Regions from separate parts of the Petroclostridium xylanilyticum genome, predicted to be linked through region 1. Evidence: predicted binding sites of a transcription regulator. Region 1 holds the regulator's gene; the other holds the start of a gene.

The links. The regulator Rex, encoded in region 1, represses fermentation and respiration genes when NADH is low (regulators of the CRP and FNR family bind a similar motif). The targets are predictions, from matches to a motif close to ATTGTTAANNNNTTAACAAT.
Region 2: a site for Rex is predicted at 2,299-2,318, ahead of gap (type I glyceraldehyde-3-phosphate dehydrogenase). Genes of this name have one in related genera too.

Annotation. Positions count from the first base shown of each region.
Region 1 covers NZ_NPML01000014.1:11,746-19,402, forward strand. Annotated here, with positions in the region: gene CIB29_RS09810 (DNA-3-methyladenine glycosylase family protein) at 1-767, opposite strand, end outside; gene CIB29_RS09815 (DUF6062 family protein) at 932-1,705, shown strand; gene CIB29_RS18890 (hypothetical protein) at 1,731-1,964, shown strand; gene CIB29_RS09825 (Asp23/Gls24 family envelope stress response protein) at 2,077-2,904, opposite strand; gene CIB29_RS09830 (redox-sensing transcriptional repressor Rex) at 2,917-3,555, opposite strand; gene CIB29_RS09835 (GntR family transcriptional regulator) at 3,811-4,491, opposite strand; gene CIB29_RS09840 (isocitrate/isopropylmalate family dehydrogenase) at 4,598-5,761, opposite strand; gene CIB29_RS09845 (aconitate hydratase) at 5,988-7,657, opposite strand, start outside.
Region 2 covers NZ_NPML01000019.1:483,314-490,970, forward strand. Annotated here, with positions in the region: gene recQ (DNA helicase RecQ) at 1-657, opposite strand, end outside; gene CIB29_RS14425 (lysophospholipid acyltransferase family protein) at 1,271-1,945, shown strand; gene gap (type I glyceraldehyde-3-phosphate dehydrogenase) at 2,390-3,400, shown strand; gene CIB29_RS14435 (hypothetical protein) at 3,457-3,849, opposite strand; gene CIB29_RS14440 (GNAT family N-acetyltransferase) at 4,150-4,650, shown strand; gene CIB29_RS18975 (hypothetical protein) at 4,774-4,929, opposite strand; gene CIB29_RS14445 (3'-5' exoribonuclease YhaM family protein) at 5,108-6,088, shown strand; partial or broken gene CIB29_RS14450 (CorA family divalent cation transporter) at 6,292-6,483, shown strand; gene CIB29_RS14455 (HAD family hydrolase) at 6,741-7,382, opposite strand.

The DNA of each region.
Region 1 (7,657 bases):
ATTGAAACATCCTCGCCAAGGTAGAAATGTCCCATTACTCTCCTTACCCAAACATCTGTGGGAAATACATCATATTTTTGCAGAGAAAACAGAAGAATACAATCTGCTACTTTGGGACCTATCCCTTGTACTTTCATCAACTCTTTTCTTGCCGCTGAAGAATCCAGTTCCTTCAATTGGTCCAGTACAATCCGCCCTTCACAAACCGCACGGGCTGCATCCAAAATATATTTACACCGGTAGCCGCTTCTACAAAAAGCAAGGTCATCCATTGTTTTATTATATAGATCCTGCGGCTGTGGGAAACTATAATAAACTTTATCACCAAACCCTATAGGTTGTCCATACCTCTCACTAATATTTTTTATAATTTTTTTAATTCTTGGAATAATATTGTTGGATGATATGATAAATGAAACAAGACATTCCCATGTTTCCTGATTTAATATGCGTATGCCCCAACCATAACTAACCGCTCTTTCTAAAACTTCATCCTTACTCAATCTGTCTTTAATTGCACCGTAGTCTCTTTCCAGGTCAAAGTAGTACTTCCAAAAATTATGAAAATCTTCCAGACGGGTATTTTTGATAACAAGTAAACCTTTATTAATTTTTAAATTAATTACCTTCCCATATGCCACTCCTGTGTAGCTGCCATCCTGTTCTCTATCCCATCTAAAGCATTGGCCGCATTCAAAAGTGTGGGTAAGGTTGAAGTCCTTGATGCCTTCTATTACCACTTGATTATTATATTGATATGCTTTCATGCCATTATTCCACCCCTTTATATTTTGCTCATTATCATTTATAATAACAAATAATAAGTAATAAATAAACCAAGGTGTTAGAGTGCAGTATAGAATGGAAACCTGGATTGCATCCTCCCCACTCTCCACTGTCCACTCCCCACTAATAGAAAGGCAGAGAACAAATGAAGGAAAAAATATATACCATCCCTGTCATGGATGCATTTCGGACTGATTGTGAATGTCCAATATGTATCTTGGAAAAAAAACTTGAAGATGATGCGGTTGAATACACACTAGGCCCTTCGATGATGGAGCCGGATAGTCGAATAGAATCTAACGAGAAAGGTTTTTGTAACAAGCATTTCAAGCTTCTATACGGACAGAAAAACCGGTTAAGCCTGGCTTTAATCATCGATACACATTTGTCAGAAACTAATCATAAATTATCTTCTTATTTTAAAGGAAAGTTGGAAGCAATCCGTCAGGAGAGCAACCTGCATCTGGCTAAAAATCTCTTAAATAAATTTTCATCCAAATCTTCTCAATCTATAAATGTAACTGAGCAACTTGTAAATTTTATTGATGATTTAGAACATAAATGTGTTATTTGTGAAAAAGTTGCACATACTATGGAAAGATATATAGATGTGATATTTTATCTCTGGAAAAAAGAAGAAGAGTTTAAAGGTATTTTTAAAAATTCTAAGGGTTTTTGTATCCACCACTTTAAAATATTATTAGAAGGTGCAAAAAAACACCTTGGGCAGCAGGACTTATCCTTATTCCTTCTTGACCTGCTTCCGCTCCAATTGGAACACCTTCAGCGTGTACAGCAGGAAGTAAACTGGTTTACCAAAAAATTTGACTATAGATACAATGATGCACCTTGGGGGAATTCCAAAGATGCTGTTCCGCGTAGTATTGAAAAGATAGTTGGCTATTCGCGATTAGAGTAATAAAAAAAACAAAAGCATATTAAAATTGGAGGTAATAAGAATAGAAACTACGGAAATTATTGTTAACGCAGGAAAACTTAACCAAGAAAATATTCATGCAATCAAAAATCAGATAACATCACTCAACAGTATAGGCAGGGTAATAATCAAGCCATCAAGGAAGAGTATAACTGTTGTCTATGACGCTAGGGTAGTAAGCAAAAATGAGATTGTTAGTGCATTAAGGCAAATAGGGTATAGTATTAATCGTATTAAATAGTGCGACAAGTGCGACAAGGGACAGTTCTCGTTTGTCGCACTTCTCAGGAAAACGAAAAGTCTCGAGGTCATTTTAACAGTCGAAGAAGCAGCGAAGTATGCAAACCTTAACCTCAATCCGATTCCTGCTGTACAACAAGGGTCTTTATAGTAATATTGACCGCAAGGACATTAATAGCCGTATATTTTTCCACGGCTTCTTTTACCTTTGCCTGAACTTCTTTTGCTGCTGAATGAAGAATAATACCATAATTGAACGTGAGTACTATATTAATTATCAAACCGGAGGATTTATTCTCCAGCCATATCCTATTTACTTTAGTTACATGAGGAATTTTGGTAATTTCATATTCGCATATTGTATAGATTACCTGATTAGAGATGGTATAATCGCCCATATAGCTGAATGTAGGTCTCACGACCGACTTATCAATAACAAGAGGATCTTCATCCTTACCCCTGCGTCGAAAAATTCTTAATGAATCGATAAAATAGCCTGAAAAATCCTTTTTTATCTCAAAGGTAGGCACCGGAATAACGTGTTTTCCCTCTACCCTTCTCGCTGTCCTGGCTTTTTCAATTTCCTCCTGGTCAGCAACATCTTCTATATAAATCACTTTTGATATCGGTGGTAAATTCAAAGCTTTAATGATTGCTTCCACCATACCTAAAGAGGTACCTAAGATTAATATACCGGAGGGATTCTCAGTGGCTATAGCTTCTATAACCTGTTGTGCATGATCAGGTTCAATAAAAAGCGCCCGCCTTACCGAAGCCAGCTTAGTGTGTTCCTTCTTCGCAGAGAAGCCCGCTATTATCCTATTGCCTTTAATAAGCAACCCATCATCTATAATAAAATCAATATTATTCTCCTTTGCTACCCACATTGCCCTATAACTCTTACCGGAACCACTAGCTCCTATAAAAGCAACTATTTTCATACTAACCTCTCATTATTCCATATTTTGAGTAATCTTATATGATAACGTCATTAAGCTGTCACTTAAGTGTACGTTTTCCACTTGTACGGGACCAGTTAAATTAAGATCGGTATATGAAAAATTCCACAATCCCTTTATTCCAAGTTTAACCAGACGCTGTGCAACCTCGGAGACACCCTCTTTAGGAATTGCAAGAATACCAATATCAACTTTGTTCGACTTCATAAAGTCATCCAGGTCATCCATATGCATTATTTTAATTCCACGAATTTCCTTACCTACAATTTCCCTGTTGACATCAAATATGCCAACCAACCTAAATCCCCTTCTTTCAAAACTAGTGTGATTTGCCAGCGCACGCCCAAGATTACCTGCACCGATAATAATAGTGGTATAACCATTATATAAACCTAATATATTGCCTATTTCTTTATATAATGACTCTACGTTATATCCGTAGCCTTGCTGACCAAATCCACCAAAACAATTTAAATCCTGTCTAATTTGCGAAGCGGTGACACCCATTCTCTGGCTTAGTTCCTTTGAAGATATCCTGGTAATATCATTTTTTAATAATTCCTCCAGATATCTGTAGTACCTCGGAAGCCTTCTAACAACTGCTATAGACACCTTTTTTTCATTATAATTCATGTGCCATCACTCCTTTTACATCACAATAATAGTGCCAGTTTCGTAAAAAACAATTTAAACTCCTGACACAACATGTCTGACTAATTATACATTATTGTTAATATATTGTCAATATCTGTATATCTCCTCTAACAATGCTGCTACGTTATGTAGTATTACCTCACTTTTTACATTTAAACAAATTCACATGGTTTTGCTCCTCACAATAACACAAATAAATGCAGAAGGCAGTCCTTCCAGACTACCTCCGCCGTATTAAATTTCATTATTCATTTTTATTCGCGCTATCAAGTTCGCACTTGCATTTTTTACATGTTCATAGGTAAGTTTTTCCGCCCTGTCACCATCTCGGTCAATAATTGCCTGAAGTATTGCCTTATGCTCTTCCAATGCTTTTTTTGCTCTACCCGGGGTTTCAAAAGAAGTGCCTCTCGCTCTCTTTATATAATGGTGGAATGTAGATAGAGTATGTCTTAAAGGCTTGCTTTTACATGCTTCATATATCAGCTCGTGAAATTTCGAGTCAAGCTTTTGAAGATGCTGCATATCGTTCTTGTTTGTATAAAATTCTGACAATTCCACCGACTCTTTTAGCTGCTCTATCTCCTCGGAAGTAATTTTTTCCGCTGCCCACCGTGCTGCAAGCCCTTCAATTAACATACGTATTGTATAAATATCTTCAATGTCCTGCGTGGAAACTCCTAATACAATAGCACCTTTATTTGGAACAGTTTTCACTAAACCTTCCAGCTCTAACTGTCTAATTGCCTCTCTAATAGGAGTACGACTTACCCCCAGTTCGTCAGAAAGCTTTGTTTCTATTAGACTATCTCCCGGTTGAAACTTGCCGTTTAGTATATCTTCTTCCAGTTCTTTGAATACTTTAGCCCTCAATGAATAGTTTTCATTATCTTGATCAATTTCTATTTTTCGCATCGACACTTCCCCCGTAAATAAAGATTCAGACTCAGATTCAGATAAAATAAAAATTAAATTTTTATAGTCTATAATCTGAATCTGAATATGAATCTCAATCTAAATCTTAATCCAATGATTGAATTGTTTCCATAATATAGTCTGCAAATTGTGCCCCGGTTGCCCCTGTGTCCCTACCGGTAACAACCAGTTTCTTTTCAGTATGCATACAGATATCCAATGCTTTTTCAAGCTTTTGTGCCTTTTCTGTATACCCAATATGTGCCAGCAGCATAGCGCCTGCTCTTATAATACTGCTTGGGTCTGCATATTTGGCTCTGCCTTCTTCTACCATCCTGGGAGCTGAGCCATGAATTGCTTCAAACATAGCGTAGCGTTTTCCTATATTTGCACTGCCTGCAGTACCTACCCCGCCTTGAAATTCAGCTGCTTCATCAGTCAGAATGTCTCCATATAAGTTAGGCAGTACAAATACCTGGAATTGCGTCCTTCTTTTTTCATCTACCAGCTTTGCAGTCATAATGTCAATATACCAGTCATCTACTTCTATTCCGGGATATTCTTTGGCTATGTTTTGGCATATGTTTAAAAACTTCCCGTCGGTAGTTTTCACTACATTTGCCTTGGTAACGACGGTAACACGCTTTTTGCCGTTTTTAGCAGCATATTCAAAAGCTGCCCTTGCAATTCTTTCCGTACCCTCTGTAGTCGTTACGGTAAAATCAAATGCAATATCGTCATTTACATGAAAGCCCTTACTTCCCAGAACATAAGAACCTTCGGTATTTTCCCTGAAAAACGTCCAGTCAATCCCTTTATCCGGAACTTTTACCGGTCTAACATTTGCAAAAAGATCCAGTTCTTTTCTCATTGCAACATTGGCACTCTCAATGTTAGGCCATGGATCACCTGCCCTTGGGGTGGTTGTAGGACCCTTTAATATTACATGGCATTCCTTTAGTTCCTGTAATACATCATCGGGTATTGCCTTCATTGCTTTCACACGATTTTCTATTGTTAAGCCGTCAATAACCTTAAATGCTACTTTACCCTTTTCAACTTCTTCTTTTAATAGGAACTCTAAAATTCGATGTGCTTCATTTGTAATTGCAGGCCCGATACCATCTCCACCTACAATGCCGATAATAATCTTATCCAATTTGTCATACTGGATAAAATCCTTCTCCTGCTTCATTTTTTCTACTCTTTTTAATTGTTCTTCAATTAACCTTGCAAATTTCTCGGTAGCCGCTGTAATAATTTCGTTCATATGTAATCCCCCCATTTTCAATAATATTTCTATACTATATGGTTCACAGTTAACAGTTCTCAGTTCACAGTAGTAAACGATTTAATAGCTTTTACTGTGAACCGTGAACTAAAAGAGACAATGTAAAGTACACGGATGCCGGTATAAGCCGACGGCAAAACATGGAATATATGATGATACTTACCTTGATGTAATGTATTAAGTGTAATTTATATAATGAAGAATATTATTCACTTAATTTCCTTGTATAATTCAGCAGTCCTCCTGCAAGAATAATTTCCCTCTGTCGTTCGGATAAAGAAATATTTACCTTGATCTCCTTTTCTTTAGTAACATTTTTTATGATGATAGGATTTCCAGACTTAATCTGGCTGATGGCATCTTCCATTACCAGTTCATCATACATGCCTATAGTATCATAATCCTGTTCATTATCAAATGTCAATGGTAAAATTCCGGAATTTATCAGGTTAGCCATGTGAATTCGTGCAAAAGATTTTGCAATAACGCCTTTAACCCCAAGATAAAGAGGTACAAGTGCAGCATGTTCCCTGCTGGACCCCTGTCCATAATTCACACCGCCGATAATAAATCCGCCACCATTTTCCTTAGCCCTCTTTGGAAATTCAGCATCACAAGGAGTAAGGCAGAATTCTGACAAATATGGTATATTCGACCTGAAAGGAAGAAGCTTTGCATTTGAAGGCATGATATGGTCAGTGGTAATATTATCGCCTACCTTAATCAGCACCTTTCCTTTTACCACATCAGGCAGTTCAACATTTACCGGGAACGGTCTGATATTAGGTCCTCTGACCACTTCCACCTCTACACCTTCCGGTGCAGGTGCTACAACCATATTATCATTTATTAAAAATTCTGAAGGAATATCTACGGCAGGCGCTTCTCCAAACTCTCTTGGATCTGTTAACACCCCGGTAATCGCGCTTACTGCTGCTACTTCCGGGCTTACAAGATATACTTTTGCTGAAACAGTGCCACTTCTGCCCTCAAAGTTCCGGTTAAAGGTTCTCAAAGATACGGCATCACTGCAAGGTGCCTGCCCCATACCGATACAAGGTCCGCAGGCAGACTCCAGTATTCTCGCTCCTGCAGCTACCATATCCGCCAGAGCCCCGTTTTGTGCCAGCATATTCAGCACCTGTTTGGAACCCGGTGCAATGACAAGGCTTACATCAGGATGCACTGTTTTTCCTTTTAGAATTTTGGCAACCTTCATCATATCAAGATAAGAAGAGTTGGTACAACTACCGATTGCCACCTGATCTACCTTGATCTTGCCTATATTTTTAACCTTATCTACATTATCAGGACTGTGCGGCTTTGCAGCCAGCGGCTCTAACGCATTCAGGTCAATTGTAATTTCTTCATCATACTCTGCATCACTATCGGGAAGCAGTTCTACCCAATCCCCTGCCCTTCCCTGGGCTTTTAGAAACTCATACGTAATCTCATCACTTGGAAAGATGGAAGTGGTTGCTCCCAGTTCTGCACCCATATTTGTAATAGTTGCCCTTTCCGGTACAGTAAGAGATTTTATACCTTCTCCTGAATATTCAATTATTTTCCCTACGCCGCCTTTTACCGACAGTATTCTTAATACTTCAAGAATAATATCTTTCGCTGCTACCCACGGTTTTAATTTACCTTTCAACTCAATTTTACATACTTTTGGCATTGTCAGGTAGTAGGGTCCTCCACCCATTGCTACAGCTACATCCAGGCCTCCTGCACCTATTGCAAGCATACCCAAACCTCCACCCGTTGGTGTATGGCTATCAGAACCCAACAATGTCATTCCCGGAACACCAAATCTCTCAAGATGTACCTGGTGACAGATTCCATTTCCCGGCCTGGAAAAATAAATCCCATGCT
Region 2 (7,657 bases), on a different contig from region 1:
AAAATTTATTTTATTTACACCTTTGATTACAGAGAAAGTCAGGTTCTCCCGGTCAAACCCGGTAACATAAACATTGGGCTTTTGCAACGATAAAAGATTTATTATATCTTGTTTTACATTTACTGTAGCAGTGGCGGTAAAAGCTGCAACAATGGGCCGCCGGGTAAGCTGGTTGACAAGCGCCGCAATGGAAAGATAACTGGGCCGGAAATCATGCCCCCACTGGGAAACACAATGGGCTTCATCAATAGCTAATAAAGAAACCGGTATATTCTTTAACATTTGGAGGAAACGTTCCGATTCAAGCCTTTCGGGTGCAACATATAAAAGCTTGTACTTTCCCCTGGACGCGGAATAAATCCGGTGCTCTAATTCCTGTTGGTCTAACGAACTATTAATAAACGTAGAAGGAATTCCCAGGTTATCCAGTGCATCCACTTGGTCCTTCATTAAAGAAATCAAAGGAGAAATTACAAGAGTAATCCCGGGGAGCAAGAGGGCAGGAACCTGATAACATAAGGATTTGCCTCCACCCGTAGGCATAATTCCCAATGTATCTTTTTCTTGCAATATGCTGGCTATAATTTCTTCCTGCCCTTTTTTAAAGGAAGAATAGCCAAAATACTTTTTTAGTATCTTCTGTACTTCTTGGAACATCTAGTTACACCTCTTACCGGACATTGTTTTTTACTGTATCCTTTGAAATATTTCAAAAGATAGCACTTCCCTTTTCTTTACTGATTTTACTTTATTATACCGTATTATCCTCTTTATTTCTACCCTTATATAAAACTTCGCCTTCTTCGTAACCGATTTCGTTCTCTAAAATTTTTTCTGCTGCTAAAACCATACCATGGAAGCATCAACGATAACACCATCTACATCAAAAATTACCGCTTTTAGCATAAAATGTACCCCTGCGAATTCAAACTATTGCTCATAATTGTATTTCAATATATAATATTTTACAAGAAGTTTTTATATTTCCAAAAACTCTAAAAGCTTTTAAATACAAATTCATACTTTTAATGAAAAGATTTTGTTCTATATAGTTTACAGTTAACAGCTCTCAATTCACAGTAGTAAACGATTTAATAGCTTTTACTGTGAACCGTGAACTGTGAACTTATTGACTTTTTATCTGTCATGTAAAATCATTAGCAGTAAATATATAAATAGTTTTTTATTATAATTCTAAATAAAGGTCACTTCAAAATAAAATAGGGTAGATGTATAATTTCAAATATTGTAAATAAAGCAGGGGTGTCTTATGATAAGAACAATAATATGTTTTATTTATTTTTTTATCTATTTGATTATTACCCTACCTTTATTGATGAAAGTTATAGTACTGGATAAACAGAACAAAATTGCAGACAGGGATGAGCTGGTTTACCGGGTGGCCGGTAATTGGGCACGGTTGTTGGTAAAGCTGAGCGGTTCTGAAGTAAAAGTAACAGGGCATGAAAATGTCCCTAAAGATGGACCGGTCCTATTTGTAAGCAATCATCAGGGCAATTTTGATATCCCTATATTAATTGGATTTATCGATAAACCTAAAGCATTTATATCAAAGATTGAGGTTCGAAAGCTTCCTATTATCAGGACATGGATGTATTATATGAACTGCATATTTATCAAAAGAGGAGATGCCAGAAAAGCATTGGAAGCTATTAATCAAGGGGTGGAAGTACTAAAGGAAGGATATTCGCTGGTAATATTTCCTGAGGGTACCAGAAGTAAAGACGGTAACCTGGGAGAATTCAAGCCCGGAAGCCTGAAGCTAGCAACTAAGTCAGGTATGCCAATTGTTCCAGTGACAATTAAAGGTTCTTATAAAATAATGAAAAAAATAGTTTTTCTGTTCATCCTGCTTATGTGGAAATTATTATCTCTCCCGCTGTTTCACCAGACATCATCGCAGCAAAAGATTCTAAAGACTTAGCAGAAATGATAAAAAATATAATTTCTAACAATTTATATAGTGACGCTCCTATTTTTACACACGATACGCTGGAAAAAATACCTTGTCCATAAAAATTCTATTATAATTTATGATATAAGCTAAGGTATATTGAACACATTAAATATTTTACATGACTGGTCAGAGCTTCGACATGAGGACGGTTCCTCAATCGCATGAAAAGCACATTCGACAGACGAACCGTCCCCAAGTCGCACACGCCAATCGTATATTTTCCTTTTGGCTTTGTGGAAAATAGTGAATAGTTCAAGAGGTTTTAAGTATAGAAAAATTGTAAATTTCACAAAAAAGTTGGTTTATTCTTTCAAAAATTTAGTGTTAAAGATTTAACATTTTTCTTGTTGATTTACTAAAAATATTGTACAATATAATAGTATAAGAAAATTTACTCAGGAGGTTTTAAAAATGGTTACAAAAGTAGGTATTAACGGTTTTGGCCGTATTGGTCGTCTCGTTTTCCGTGCGGCGTTGGACAATCCATCCATCCAGGTAGTAGGAATCAATGACCCATTTATTGATCTCGACTACATGGTGTATATGTTAAGATACGACTCCGTACATGGGCAATTCCAGGGCTCCATCGAAACCAAGGATGGAAAACTTGTAGTAAACGGACAGGAAATCAGCGTATATGGAGCAATGAATCCTTCAGAAATTCCATGGTCTGAATGCGGTGCAGAATACATAGTAGAATCTACCGGTGTATTTACAACTACAGAAAAAGCTTCCGCTCATTTTGCAGGCGGTGCCAAGAAAGTTGTAATTTCTGCTCCGTCAGCAGATGCTCCAATGTTTGTTATGGGTGTAAACCACGATAAATACACCAAGGATATGAAGGTTGTTTCCAATGCATCCTGTACTACAAACTGCCTGGCTCCTCTTGCAAAGGTAATCCATGAAAATTTTGGTATTGTTGAAGGCTTAATGACAACCGTTCATTCTACAACAGCAACTCAAAAAACAGTTGACGGTCCTTCAAAGAAAGACTGGAGAGGCGGACGTGCTGCTGCAGCTAACATTATTCCATCTTCTACAGGAGCAGCAAAGGCAGTAGGAAAAGTTATTCCTGAATTAAACGGTAAATTAACCGGTATGGCTTTCAGAGTTCCAACTATCGACGTATCTGTTGTGGATTTAACCTGCCGTCTTGAAAAGCCTACTACATACGAAGAAATCAAAGCTGCTGTAAAAAAAGCTTCTGAAAATGAATTAAAAGGAATCCTCGGTTATACTGAAGATGCAGTTGTTTCTTCCGACTTCATCCATGATGCTCGTACCTCCATCTTTGATGCAGATGCAGGTATTGCATTAAACAGCAACTTCGTTAAACTAGTTGCATGGTATGACAATGAATGGGGTTATTCAAACAAAGTTGTTGATTTAATTGCTCATATGGCTAAAGTAGACGCAGAATAATATAAACTAATTAATAAAAAGACCAGCTAACCCAAAGTTAGCTGGTCTTTTTATTATCATGTTTTCATTCTAAATTCAGCATGGCATAACCTGCATATTACGATCAATTGTCCTTTATGCCTTGGTAGTCTTAATTTTGCACTGCATTTAGGGCAGGATACAATAACATACTTTCTTCCTTCAATAAACCTGCCTATAGTCCCTTTAATTGTCTGTTCCATTCTGTGGAGATAGGAAACCGTCCTCTTGAGCCATTCTTCGAACATTACTGCTTCCTGCTTTCTTTTATATTGATCTTTAGATATGCTTCTCCACAACGCATACCCTATTATTAAAATTGCAGGAATTGCAGCCTTTTTAACAAGCAGTAGACCTGCTCCAATAATTAAAAGAAATTTTGAAAAATTATCCCATCCGTAGGAATCCTTAAAATACCTGTTAAAGTCCAAAATATCTCCCCCAAAATATATTAAATAATCTAAAAAGCTTCTATATATTAACTTTTCAATATTAATATAACACATTTATTCTAAATTAGGGAAGATTATAGGTACAAAATAGGACAAAAGCATCATTCTTTTGTCGAATTTAGTATGATATATTAAAATTTTAAAAAAATAAGCTATATTAAGTTATCTTTAACTCAAACCATTGACTTTCTCTTGCTTTTTTGATGTAATATTTCTAATAGCTATTGAACCTATTAATCACCCTATGTCACATTGTTAATAAAGGAGGATTGTACTTAGATGAATGATTATAGATTTGAGGAAGCCCGGGAGGAACATTTACCAAAGCTGCTGGAAATTTATAACTACTATATTTTAAATTCAACCGCAACCTTCCACATAAACCCTATTTCCATGGAAGAAATGTGGGAAATAATATTTTTTGACAACCCTAAATATAAAGCATTTGTAATTAAAGAAAAAGAGGATATATGCGGATACTGTATTTTAACTCAATTCAAAAAGCGGGAAGCGTATGATATCTCCGCCGAAGTGACTGTATATTTAAAACCGGATTATGTAGGAAAAGGCATAGGCAGTCTTGCAATTAAGCACATTGAAACCCTGGCAAGAAAGAATGATATTCACGCGTTAATTGCGATTATCTGCGGCGAGAATGAAAAAAGTATAAAACTGTTTGAAAAGAACGGTTACATAAAATGTGCCCATTATAAGGAAGTAGGTAAAAAGTTTGGAAGATTGCTGGATGTTGTATGCTATCAGAAGATAATTGCCTATTAAGCACTTTTTCAGCGGTTTTGAACGGTTCCTAACCTGCAGAAATAGAGAGTTAGGAACCGGCCATTTTAAATTTTAAATAGGTACCTAAAAAATGCATCCGAGAAATCGGGTGCATTTTTACTCTTAAGTCGGGTCATTTTCATCCCATACTAATCTTGTAACTCTAGTAACATTTCCTTTTGCTTTATCCTCTTTTGTAGCATCTTCACCCCTTGGATCATCTTCCATCCCCGGTGCAACAGTTGGTTCTTTTTTTCTTTTTTTTAAATCTTTTTTCATATCATCATCTCCCTATCATAAAATCTAATATTAGTATGCATTCTTTCAAAAAATATTTTCACGTAAAAATATACAGTTCCATGAGCTAACAGGAATATTTGAACCAAATTTTAGTTGGCATATTGGTAAATTCATGAGATAATATCAAGGTAAAGATTGCCTGCTGAGGAGGACTCTTATGGAAATTCAGACTATTGCTCAATTTGAAGTAGGAAATAGAATCGAAGGATTCTTCCTTATAAAATCTTCACAATGTAAAATGGCAAGTAATAACAACAAATTTTTAGACATGATTTTAGGGGATCAAACCGGTGAAGTCAATGCAAAACTATGGGATTGTACCGAAGAGGATGAAAAAAAATATAAACAAAATACATTGGTAAAAGTAAGAGGGCTTATAACGGAATGGCAAGGTCAATTGCAATTGAAAATTGAAAAGATAAGGCTTTCAGTAGCTGAAGATGGTATTGATGCTGCTAATTTCGTACCGGCAGCTCCATATACGCCGGAATATATGTATAATCAATTACTAAATTATGTTTCTAAAATTCAAAATCACGATATAAAAGCTATTGTAAACTGTATACTTAAAGAAAACAAACAGAGCCTGATGACTTTTCCTGCAGCAATGAAAAATCATCATGCTATAAAGTCAGGGCTGTTATACCATGTTATGACCATGCTAATGACTGCTGAAAAGTTAAGTCAAATCTATACATTTGTTAATACGGATTTGCTCTACGGCGGTATACTCCTTCATGATATTGCCAAGCTCTATGAGATGGATGCAAATGAACTGGGTATTGTATCGGCATATACTACCGAAGGCCAATTACTTGGTCATATTGTCCAAGCAATCAAAATGGTGGACCGAACGGCCAAAAAGGTCGGAGCAAGTGAAGAAGTGGCTGTGCTTCTTCAGCATATGATTCTGTCTCATCATTATGAACCGGAATTTGGAAGCCCTAAAAAGCCCATGTTTCCTGAAGCTGAATTATTGCATTACATAGACCTTATAGACAGCAGGATGTATGATATGCAAAAAGCACTGGAAAATACTGCAGCTGGGAATTTTTCAGATAAAATATGGTCACTGGAGAATAGAAAAGTCTACAAGTTTAATTTAAATAACGAAAAGGAAGAAAAGTCGCTGGCATAAACTATTTTTAATATTAATTTCTTTTAACTGACATAATAAAAGTATTAAAAAAGCATGAAATTTTATAAGAATAGTAATTTCGGACTTTTTCAATGGTTTCATATAGTGCTCATAACATATTATAATGAGGTGATAGAGTATGTCCAAGCTGGTCAAACAAAGGTCTAAAAAGGCAGGTCTTCCTCCCGGGACACTCATCCATAGAGGTAATGAAATTATTGACAATTATATCTACAGTGTTTATTCCTCTTACATTTATTGCAGGAGTTTACGGGATGAATTTTAAATATATGCCTGAACTGGAATGGCGCTGGGGCTATCCGGCGGTGTGGGCTGTCATGATTGCAATTTTTTGTATCATGATTATATATTTTAAGAGGAAAAAATGGATATAGAATTAATAGGCTATTAACCGTCTCTCAAGAAGACAAAACACGAGCGTAATTTGTTCTGTAGGGGCAGGTCTTGCACCTGCCCGCATTAACCACAATGTCCCTATAGGTCATTCACAAGGGATCTTCCCTACATCTAATAATTATGTGTACATTATCTTTCAGGTGCATTTTCTGAATTTAAAGAATAGCATCAACAGGCTCTAAGTCTTTCCGCAACGTTCTTTCCATAATATTCTTCAAATATAAAATATACGCCCTTATCTTTCTATTGCACGCCTTACTTCTTCATCATAAAAACTATCCACTATCACATCTGCCTTATTGAGTTCTCCTCTGGCGCAGCTTGTGGTTATCGCAACCACATACATCCCTGCCCGTTTACCTGCTTCTACTCCTGCAACAGCATCTTCAATGACTACACATTTTTCAGGAGGGACTCCCAACTTGCCAGCGGCTTTAAGGTATACATCAGGCGCCGGTTTTCCTTTGGTTACATCTTGTTCTGAAAGAATTACATCGAAGTATTTACGAATATGTAAATTATCTATAGTAAAATCTACGTTTTCTATACACGCAGAGGAGGCTATTGCAATTTTTAAACCTTTTTCCTTAATATAATCAAGGTACTCTATTAATCCTTCAGGCGGTTTTATATCTTCCAGGTATATCTCCCTATATAGCTGTTCCTTTTCCCTACCAATAATAGCTACCTCTTGATCGGAAAGGTCTTGACCAAACAATATTCTAACAAATTCTATATTCCTCAGCCCGTACATTTTATCCAATTTTTCCTGATTTACTTTAAGTCCCTTTTTTTCGATATACAAGTGCCATGCCTTTCTATGATACTCACTATTATCGACAATTACTCCATCCATATCAAAAATTACTGCTTTCATATCATCACAATCCTCCTAGAACATTTAATCCTTCAATAGTATATCATAAAAAGGATGAAAGTGGCGATTGCAAAATTTATAACTTCCTTAGCCTGGCTATATTTTTTGTCCCGGGAGGATTACTTTTAATCCATGTAAATGAGCACCAACAAATAATTATTAATATCAAAAAAATTCACAGTTCAGAGTTCACATATTTAGCTATTTGCTTTCGTTACTGTGAACCATGAACTGTGAATTATTAACTATTACAAAACTACGTATTACTTATCGTT